DNA from 4 places in the Halomonas sp. A29 genome. Region 1 is predicted to be linked to each of the others. Evidence: predicted binding sites of a transcription regulator. Region 1 holds the regulator's gene; each other region holds the start of a gene.
The links. Region 1 encodes FliA, which starts transcription of late flagellar genes. Its sites were predicted from a motif close to CTAAAGTTNNNNNNNNNNCNGCCGATA; they were not measured.
Positions count from the first base shown of each region.

Region 2: a site for FliA is predicted at 894-920, ahead of SPH52_RS10490 (flagellar protein FlaG). Genes of this name have one in related genera too.
Region 3: a site for FliA is predicted at 1,173-1,199, ahead of SPH52_RS10465 (flagellin). Genes of this name have one in related genera too.
Region 4: a site for FliA is predicted at 1,331-1,357, ahead of flgM (flagellar biosynthesis anti-sigma factor FlgM). Genes of this name have one in related genera too.

Region 1 is NZ_JAXQPR010000003.1:497,203-499,391, forward strand. It holds gene SPH52_RS08275 (EAL and HDOD domain-containing protein) at 1-814, shown strand, start outside; gene SPH52_RS08280 (RNA polymerase sigma factor FliA) at 811-1,515, opposite strand; gene SPH52_RS08285 (flagellar protein FlhE) at 1,572-1,934, opposite strand; gene SPH52_RS08290 (hypothetical protein) at 1,991-2,189, opposite strand, start outside.
Region 2 is NZ_JAXQPR010000005.1:30,612-32,800, forward strand. It holds gene SPH52_RS10485 (EAL domain-containing protein) at 1-666, opposite strand, end outside; gene SPH52_RS10490 (flagellar protein FlaG) at 1,007-1,372, shown strand; gene fliE (flagellar hook-basal body complex protein FliE) at 1,517-1,846, opposite strand; gene fliF (flagellar basal-body MS-ring/collar protein FliF) at 2,149-2,189, shown strand, end outside.
Region 3 is NZ_JAXQPR010000005.1:23,994-26,182, reverse strand. It holds gene fliD (flagellar filament capping protein FliD) at 1-109, shown strand, start outside; gene SPH52_RS10470 (flagellin) at 290-1,117, shown strand; gene SPH52_RS10465 (flagellin) at 1,313-2,189, shown strand, end outside.
Region 4 is NZ_JAXQPR010000005.1:54,498-56,686, forward strand. It holds gene flgB (flagellar basal body rod protein FlgB) at 1-370, opposite strand, end outside; gene flgA (flagellar basal body P-ring formation chaperone FlgA) at 553-1,248, shown strand; gene flgM (flagellar biosynthesis anti-sigma factor FlgM) at 1,392-1,673, shown strand; gene SPH52_RS10630 (flagella synthesis protein FlgN) at 1,670-2,119, shown strand.

The DNA of each region.
Region 1 (2,189 bases):
GACAATGCTCGATCGCTGCGACATCATCGTGCTCTCCTCGCCACACGATCTCGACGACAAGACGCTGGAGAGGCTGCCCGCTCGCAACGTCAAGCTGCTGGTCGAGAACCTCGACAGCCGGGAAGAGCTGGCGCGCTACCAGGCGATGGGCTGTGACTACTACCACGGAAACTATCTCGCCAAGCCCAACTTCATCGCGTCGGCACCCCGTGGGCGCCATGGCAACCGGGCCGCGCAGATCCGACTGATCCGCGCCCTCTACGAAGACAACAGCGACTTCAACCGGCTCCATGAGCTGGCGGTGCAGGTGCCGCACCTGCACGTGGCCATTCTGCGCCGGGCCAACTCCAGCTATTTTCATCGCGGCGGCAAGGAAGTCGACCTGCATCGCGCGGTACAGATCCTGGGGCTGATCGAGTTGCGTCGATTGATCCTGACCCTGACTCTCGCCAGCCTGCAGCCTTCGTCGCGCATCGTGTTGCGCATGGCGCTGATCCGCGCCTTCATGTGTCGCAACCTGGCAGCTCCCTTTCCCGCTCTCGACCCCGAGGACGCCTTCACCACCGGCCTGTTCTCGATGATGGATGCCCTGCTCGAAGAGGACCGCAATACCTTGCTCGAACACTTGCCGCTGGGCCAGCCGATCATCGACGCCCTGAAACACAGGGCAGGCCCCCTCGGCGCCGTGTTGACCCTCTGCGAAAACCATGAGCGCCAGGTCGAGGAAGCCATCGACGATTTGCCCCCGGACCAGCTCCACAGCTGCTACATGAATGCGCTGAGCAGCACCAAGGCGCTGATGGACAACCTTTAATCGTGATCGGCCAGGCGCGCCCGAAGTCGGCTCACCGCCTGGCTATGCAATTGGCAGACCCGCGATTCGGTAACGCCGAGCACGACCCCGATCTCCTTGAGGTTGAGTTCTTCCTGATAGTACAACGCCATCAACAGCTTCTCGCGCTCGGGAAGCGCCTCGATGCCCTCGGTCAGCTGCCGACGCTTCTCTTCGTCGATGAGCATGCGATAGGGGGTGTCGATCGAGGCATCCTCGATCCCGGGCTCGACACCCTCAGCCATCAGCGCCTCGAAGGGCAGCAGATGTCCGCTGTTCGTGTCGTTCAGCAGTTGCCGGTACTCTCCCAACTCCATATCGAGCTCGGCAGCGATTTCGGTCTCTTCGGCCGGCCGCCCCAGCATCTGCTCGAGGCGGCGCACGGCCTCGTCCACCGCCCGTGCATTGCGACGTACGCTGCGCGGCAACCAGTCCCGGCTGCGCAGTTCGTCGAGCATGGCACCGCGAATACGCTGGCTGGCAAAGGTAGCAAAGCTGGCCCCTTGGGTCGCATCAAAGCGGCCCATGGCTTCCAGCAGCCCCACCGTGCCGGCCTGAATCAGGTCGTCGAGCTCGATGCTCGCCGGTAGCCGTACCTGCATGGACAGCGCCTGACGCCTCACCAGCGGCAGGTACTCATCCAGCAGGTCTGCCTGTTCGATCTTGCCTCGTGCTGTGTACATGCGCTTGCTCTCACGGCTGACAATTCCCTCGAGCGTCGATTCGGTCGCTCGACGGGTCAGGGACGATGCAGATGCTCGTGGTTGACGATGACCTGCAGCCCTTGCAGGGTCGCGGCACGCTGGCGTCGATCCTGCAGTGAAAACTGAAAATAGAGTGGCGTATCGGCCGGCAGACCCGTCATGGCGTCGGTCTGCCCACGCGGGCCCGGTAGTCGCACGCAGTCTCCCGGGTGGCAAAGCCAGGCATCCACCCCACTGCCGGCCGGCGGCTGGTACTGCCAAATGACCCGTCCCATCACCTGGCCCTGGGCCAGCGCGGGCGAGGGTGGCAGCAAGGCAGCGGATGACATCGGCCGCTCGACCATGGCCACCAATAGTGAAGGAGCCGTAGCCACCCAACTGCCCGCAGCTTGAACCATACCCACCCACCCTCCACAGAGGGCGATACCCAGAAGCCAAGGACTCACTCGACTAATCATCGCGCCAATACCAACAGTTCGATGCCGAAATAAGCCTCCGCCACATACTGCAGATTGGCCAATAGACCCTGGCGCCCCACCCCTGGGGGATGCACGGCGATCAAACGTTGCGGGCCACCCTGCTCGGCGATCTGCTTGAGCAGGCGATAGCCGCGACGAAAAGCCTCCAGATCGTCATCCACCCACAGCGCCCAG
Region 2 (2,189 bases), on a different contig from region 1:
CAGCAGATCCCGCGCGGCAATCAGGGTGTCGTCCTGATGCACCGTGAGCAAGGGGCGGCTGGCAAGCCCCTCGATGGGCGTATTGCCGGGATGGCGGGCCACGAAGCGCACCAGGTCGCGCTCGGTGAGAATACCCAGCTCGCCATCCGCACACTTGACCACCACTGCATCGCATTCTGAAAGCCGCATGGATCGCGCAGCCTGGGCCAGGCGCTGCTCACCTTCCAGCACCAGCACTCGCTGACGCATGGCCGCCTGGACTTCACGCAGTCGCAGATAAGGCTCGAGCCCCTGGTTCAGGGCTACGTCAGTCTGCGACAGGATCCCCACCGGAGCCCCGCCATCATCCACCACGAGAAAGTGCCGCCGCCGCTCGGCATTGAAGCGCAACGCCGCTTCGCTGATCGGCGTCTCCAAGTGCAGGCTCGCGACCGGCTGATTCATGGCCTGCGAGATCGGTATGCGAACCGCATCGGGGTCGGCGAAATTGACTGCAAGCGCATCGTGCTCGGTCCAGATGCCCAATGGCTGCCCCACCTTGACCACGATGATCGAACTGCACTGACGCGCCGCCATGCGTTCGGCCGCCATCCACAGCGGCGTTTCGGGCTCGCAGGTCAGAAGCCCCGTTTGCATGATGCGTTCGATAGATAGCTCTTGGCTCATGGCGCCTCACTGGCTGGACACTGTTGCGCTCACGTTTGCAACGAACTCCAGGGCAACCTGCATGCTTCCCTGCCTGTCCTGAATCTCTGCCTGCTCGAGATCGGCACATCCGAAATGTAGCCAATTCGTAACTGCATTTTATCCATTTGGCTTCAGTTTGCATCAACGAAAGAGAAAAAAGACAAACGGTGCGACTTTTTGCCCACAAAAAAAATGGTTTGAGCACACTAAAGTTACCGTCAATCCGGCCGATAGTACCTGCGGGAGAGGCTGTCCTTCAGGCGGCCTTGGGGAGGATGCTGAACAGTTTCAGCAAGGGCATATATAAGGAAAACACCACATGTCTTCGCCACTGACCGATGCTACCAACGCCTTGAGTATCTCGGCACTGCATGACCTGACACCGCGTCAGCGCAAGGAAACCGTTCTCGCTACGCTACCTTCCGCCGGCACGGTGCTGGCCCAGGCCAAGAGCCACGGACAGGCGCCCAGCAGCGCCGACCTGGTAGAGCCGATTCAGCGCATCAATGAAGTACTGCGCCAGTACGGCGTGGAGTTCGAGCTCAACGACACGTCGCGAATCATTACTCGAATCGTTGACCGTGAATCGGGCGATGTACTGCGTCAGATTCCCGGAGAGGAAGTGCTGGCCATAGCCGAGCGACTGGAGGAACTACAGGGAAACCTGATCAGCCTGAAGGTATAGAAGTACACCGCGCAGGGCCAAGCAGCCCATCGGTCACTGGAAATTGATGATTGAAAATCGGCTCAAGGAGTTCGTTTGCAATACGCAAACGTGCCTTTTTGCCGATTTTTGCGTTGCCACCCGGCAGAATTTGCAAGCCCAGCTTCAGACCTGCATGTTCATGACGTCGCGATAGGCGGATACCAGGCGGTTCCTCACCTGCAGCCCCATCTGGAAGGCCACGCTGGCCTTCTGCATGTCGACCATGACGTCATTGAGTTCGACGTTGGGGTCGCCTGCCTGGAACGCCATGGCCTTGGCGTTGGATGTCTGTTGCAAGCGGTTGATGCGCTGGATCGAGGCTTGCAGTTCGCCAGCGAAGCCGCCCTGCCCCACTTGGGTGGAAACCTGCTGCCCCTTGGCGACCTGGCCACCGGCCTGGGTTGCCAGGGTCTGCATCTGCGCCAGCGCCGACTGGATGGCAGGTGAACTCATGATTCGCGCCCCTTATCAACTCGTTCGTTATTCGATTCTTTTCGGCCTGTCGGAACCACTGTTTCCGCTCCCCGCCGAATGTAGAGCAAGGCTAGCAGGTTACGTAAATTCACCAAACGACCAAATGGCAGGTAAAAAAGGGGCTTTTCCCGCCTTTGGACTGGAAGGCGACTCGCATAATAGCTTCCATCACAGTTGCGCCCCCTTGCGGGGTAGCCAGAACGCGGTGAACGGATGCAGTCGATGCCATCTTCCAGCAATACCTTTCAAGCAGCCGGCGGCGCTCTCCCATGGGAGGGCGCATGAGCAACGGCGCCACGACGCAAGAGCGTCAGGACTCCCA
Region 3 (2,189 bases), on a different contig from region 1:
CCGCACCCAGTTTGGCCAGCTCGATAGCATGATTGCCCAGATGAACCAGACCAGCGATTACTTGTTCCAGCAGTTCGAAATCATGAACGCCCAGCTTGGGCGCAAGTGAATGTGAGCTACCGGCATCTCAACCGCCCCAGAGTGGGCGGTTTTATTTTTGAATAGTGTCTAGCCAAATCAGCGCGGCTGATGAAACGTCAACGAACTGGCGCCACCGACCTAAAGCTTTTCCCAGCCAAGCCGACAATCATTCCACCGGTGCCCTTCGTGCCCGGGTGAGGGCGTTTGTGTGATAGGCATCAACACCAACATTCTTTCGATGATCGTGCAGGCCAACCTGCGTGGCAGCCAGCAGGCCATGCAAAGCGCCATGCAGCGGCTCTCGTCCGGCCTGCGCATCAACAGCGCCAAGGACGACCCGGCGGGGCAGGCCATTGCCAACCGCATGACGGCGCAGATCCGCGGGCTCAACCAGGCGGCACGCAATACCAACGATGGCATCTCGCTGGTGCAGACAGCCGAAGGGGCGCTAGGCCAGGTCAACGGCAACCTGCAGCGCATTCGTGAACTCACCGTGCAGGCCGGCAACGGCACCCTCAGTCCCACCGATCTCGCCGCGATTCAGGCCGAGATCGACCAGCGGCTGGACGAGATCGATCGCATCGGGCTGCAGACCGGCTTCAACGGCGTTTCCGTGCTGGGCGAAAACCGCAGCCTGCGTATCCAGGTGGGGGCCAATGATGGCGAGACCATCGCCATCGAACTCCAGGCCATCAATCGGCACTCGCTGGGGTTGGAAGGGTTTCGGGTCGTGGCAGGTGAAGAGGGCGATGCTACCGAATCACCGCTGCGTGCCATCGACGAAGCGCTCATCCGCACTGACCGTCAGCGCAGCCAGCTAGGTGCGCTGAACAATCGCTTCGAAGCGGTGATCGACAACATCCAGAGTACCGTGGTCAACCTCAGCGCGGCGCGCTCGCGCATCATGGATGCCGACTACGCCCAGGAAGTCTCCAACCTGGTACGCGCGCAGATTCTGCAGCAGGCCGGTATCGCCATCCTGGCCCAGGCGAACCGCCTGCCAGAGCTGGTCCTTGAGCTGCTGCGCCAGCGCTGATTTCGGCCCTTGCCGCCAGGGTCGGCACAAAATCCAAAATTTTTTTCTCATCTTCCTAAAGTCCCGGCCTCAGGTGCCGTTATTCAGGGTAACGGCCAACGGCGCCGTTGAGGTAGGCCCTAGATGCTGGGCCAAGAAACTAAAGGTTCAGTGGGCCCGCCAATGGAGCCCTCAACGTAAAAAAGGAAATGACCCATGTCAGTCATCAATACCAACATCACTTCCATGATTGGCCAGGCTAACCTGCAGAAGAGCCAGAACGCCCTGCAGACCTCCATGGAGCGTCTCTCCTCCGGCCTGCGTATCAACAGCGCCAAAGACGATGCCGCCGGTCAGGCCATCGCCAACCGTATGACCGCTCAGATCACCGGTCTGAACCAGGCGCAGCGTAACGCCAACGACGGTATCTCCATCGCCCAGACCGCCGAAGGCTCGCTGAACCAGGTCAACGACAACCTGCAGCGCATTCGTGAGCTGAGCGTTCAGGCCGCTAACGGCACTAACTCAGCCGACGACCTGCAGTCCATCCAGGACGAAATCAGCCAGCGTCTTTCTGAAATCAACCGTATCTCAGAAGAAACCAACTTCAACGGTGTGAAAGTGCTGGCCGGCGACCAGGGCCTGAAGATCCAGGTTGGTGCCAACGATGGTGAAACCATCACGGTCAACTTGAAGCAAATCAACTCCCAGACCCTGGGCCTGGCTAACCTGGATCTTCGTAACCAAGTGGCCTCTGCTTCCCTGTCAGCTGTTGAAGGCAACGTCCTTCGTCCGGCACAGGAAGCGACCACCGTTGCACTGACGTTCAGTGGCGCTGAGCCTGAGCAGGCTGCTCTGGTTGTTGGTGATGATGGTGCGCTGTATGCCCAGGTGGGTACCGACCTCTTTGCCGCTACCTTCGATTCAGCAACCAACACCGTCTCTTATGACACAAGTGGCACGGCCGCTGCTGGTGTTGCTGCAACTGCCGCAGAGAGCTTTGTTGATGCTGATGGCAACCTGGTTGAGCTGAGCACGCTTGACAGCGCCATTCGTGATGATGCCGCAGGCGGTGCGGAATTCTCTGTGCATC
Region 4 (2,189 bases), on a different contig from region 1:
TCATGATGGTCAGCGCCGCCTGGTAGCGCACGGCGTTGTCGGCGAACTGGGTACGCTCGCGATCCATGTCCACGGTGTTGCCATCCAGACTCGGCTGGTCGGGAACGCGATAGAGCAGATCGTTGCGGGGCGTCGCCATGGCCTGGCCCGACAGGTGCCGTTCGGAGGTACGGGCAAGCGACAGCCCGCCACCGGCGGAACGCCCGTGCTCGACTGCCTTCTTGAGCTCACTGGCAAAATCGATGTCGCGCGCCTTGTAGTTCGGCGTATCGGCGTTGGCAATATTGCTCGCCAGGACCTGGTGGCGCTGCTGGCGCAGGCCCAGCGCCTGCTGGTGGTAATTAAAGGCGGCCTCGAGCTGGTCGATCATGCCGGCACTCCCCGTGCGAACCAGATGGATGACATGCGGAACTTCTTGAGGTTGAAGAATAGCGATGCCCCTGTCATTTCAATGGCAGGAACAGGCCGGTTTTCCTCGTTCATTTCCACTATTTCAGCCAGGTGCGGCCAGCTAGAATCCTGCCATTACCCCACGCTGGACGGCCTTGCCTCATGCGCTTGACTCACCTCGCCCCGCTGTTGCTGTCGCCGCTGTCGTTGGCCGGCCTGCTGGCGGTTCCTGCAGCCTCGGCCGACGACATCGAGCTGCTGCAAGCCGTACACGGCTTCCTGCACGAAGAAGCCAGTGCGCTGGGCGACGAGTTCATCATCGAATTGCGCCCTCCTTCCGCCAGGCTACCCGTCTGTGAATCCCCCCAACCTTTCCTCACGCGCCCGGGCGAAGCTCCTCTTGGCCGTGTCTCCGTCGGTGTACGCTGTGGCAGCGATGGACGACAGGTACGCTACCTGCAGGCAGAAGTCGGTGTGATGGGTGAGTATCCGGTACTCGGCGCTCCGCTCACCGCGGGAGAGGCTGTGCGCCGCGACCATCTGATCATGCACTCGGGCAATCTCGCCGAGCTGCCAAACCGGACCTTGCTGGACGTCGACCAGATCGTCGGCCAGGTGGCGACGCGCGCGCTCAGTCCCGGGCAGCCCTTGCAGGCCCACCAATTCCGCAGCCTGCCGCTGGTGGAGAGAAATCAACGTGTCGTGGTCGAGGCCAGGGGCGCAGCATTTCGCATTTCACGAGAGGGACAGGCGCTGGAACCGGGCGGACTCGGCGACCGAATCCGGGTTCGTTTCGATAGCCGGGAAGTCGTGACGGCAGAGGTGGTCGGAGAGGGTGTCCTTGTCGTAGACTTCTGACACTGACCGCTGCGCGCCGACGAATGCACACGAGAATGACACGCGCATGTCCACCTGGGAAACTTGGGCCGCAAAAAAAGGCCTAAAGTTATCCAGCACGCTGCCGATAGCAGGTGAAAGCATCCGGTCATGAGGCCTTTATCGTGAAGATCAACAGCCAGAACCCCCTGACTCGCCCGACGCAGACGACTCCGCGCGAGGAGACTCAGCCAGTCAAGGGCGCCACTCCCGCTGGGCGGCAGGAACCCGGCCCGTCAGCGGCCACCCACCTCAGCCAGAAGGCTGCCGATAGCTCGCGTGACATCGACATGGCGCGGGTCGAGGAAATTCGTGAGGCCATTCGCGACGGACGGCTGGAAATCCGTGCCGACCGTATTGCCGATGCGCTGATCGAATCGCTGGCAGCGGAGAGCCGCGGGGAATGAGCCTGGCAAAACTTCTTCAGGAACAGCAGCAACGCCTCGACGGCGTCATCGAACTGCTCCGGCACGAACGCACCCTGCTGGCCGATGCGGAGATCGATGGCAATGGGCTCAGCGAGCTCGCCTCACGCAAGCAGGCGCTACTCGCGAAACTGGAAGCCAGCGAAACACTGCGCCAAGGCGTACAGCAACGTCTGGGCTATGCCAGCGGGGCGGATGGTGCACGCCAGGCAGCGGCCGACGCCGGCTGCGAACCTGCCTGGAGCCACACCTTGGAACTGACCCGCGAAGCCCAGCGCCTCAATGCACTGAACGGCAAGCTGGTTGAACTGCGCATGGAGCAGAACACACGGCTGCTGACATTCATTCACCAGGCCGCGGAGAAGACCGTCTATCGCTCCAGCGGACGAGTTGCCGCTCAATCGGGGCGCATCAACGCCTCGGTCTGACGTTACTGGCGACCTCAAGCCATACCGCACTACTTCTCGCAAAATCCCCTTTTTCCAACTCTCGCGAGAG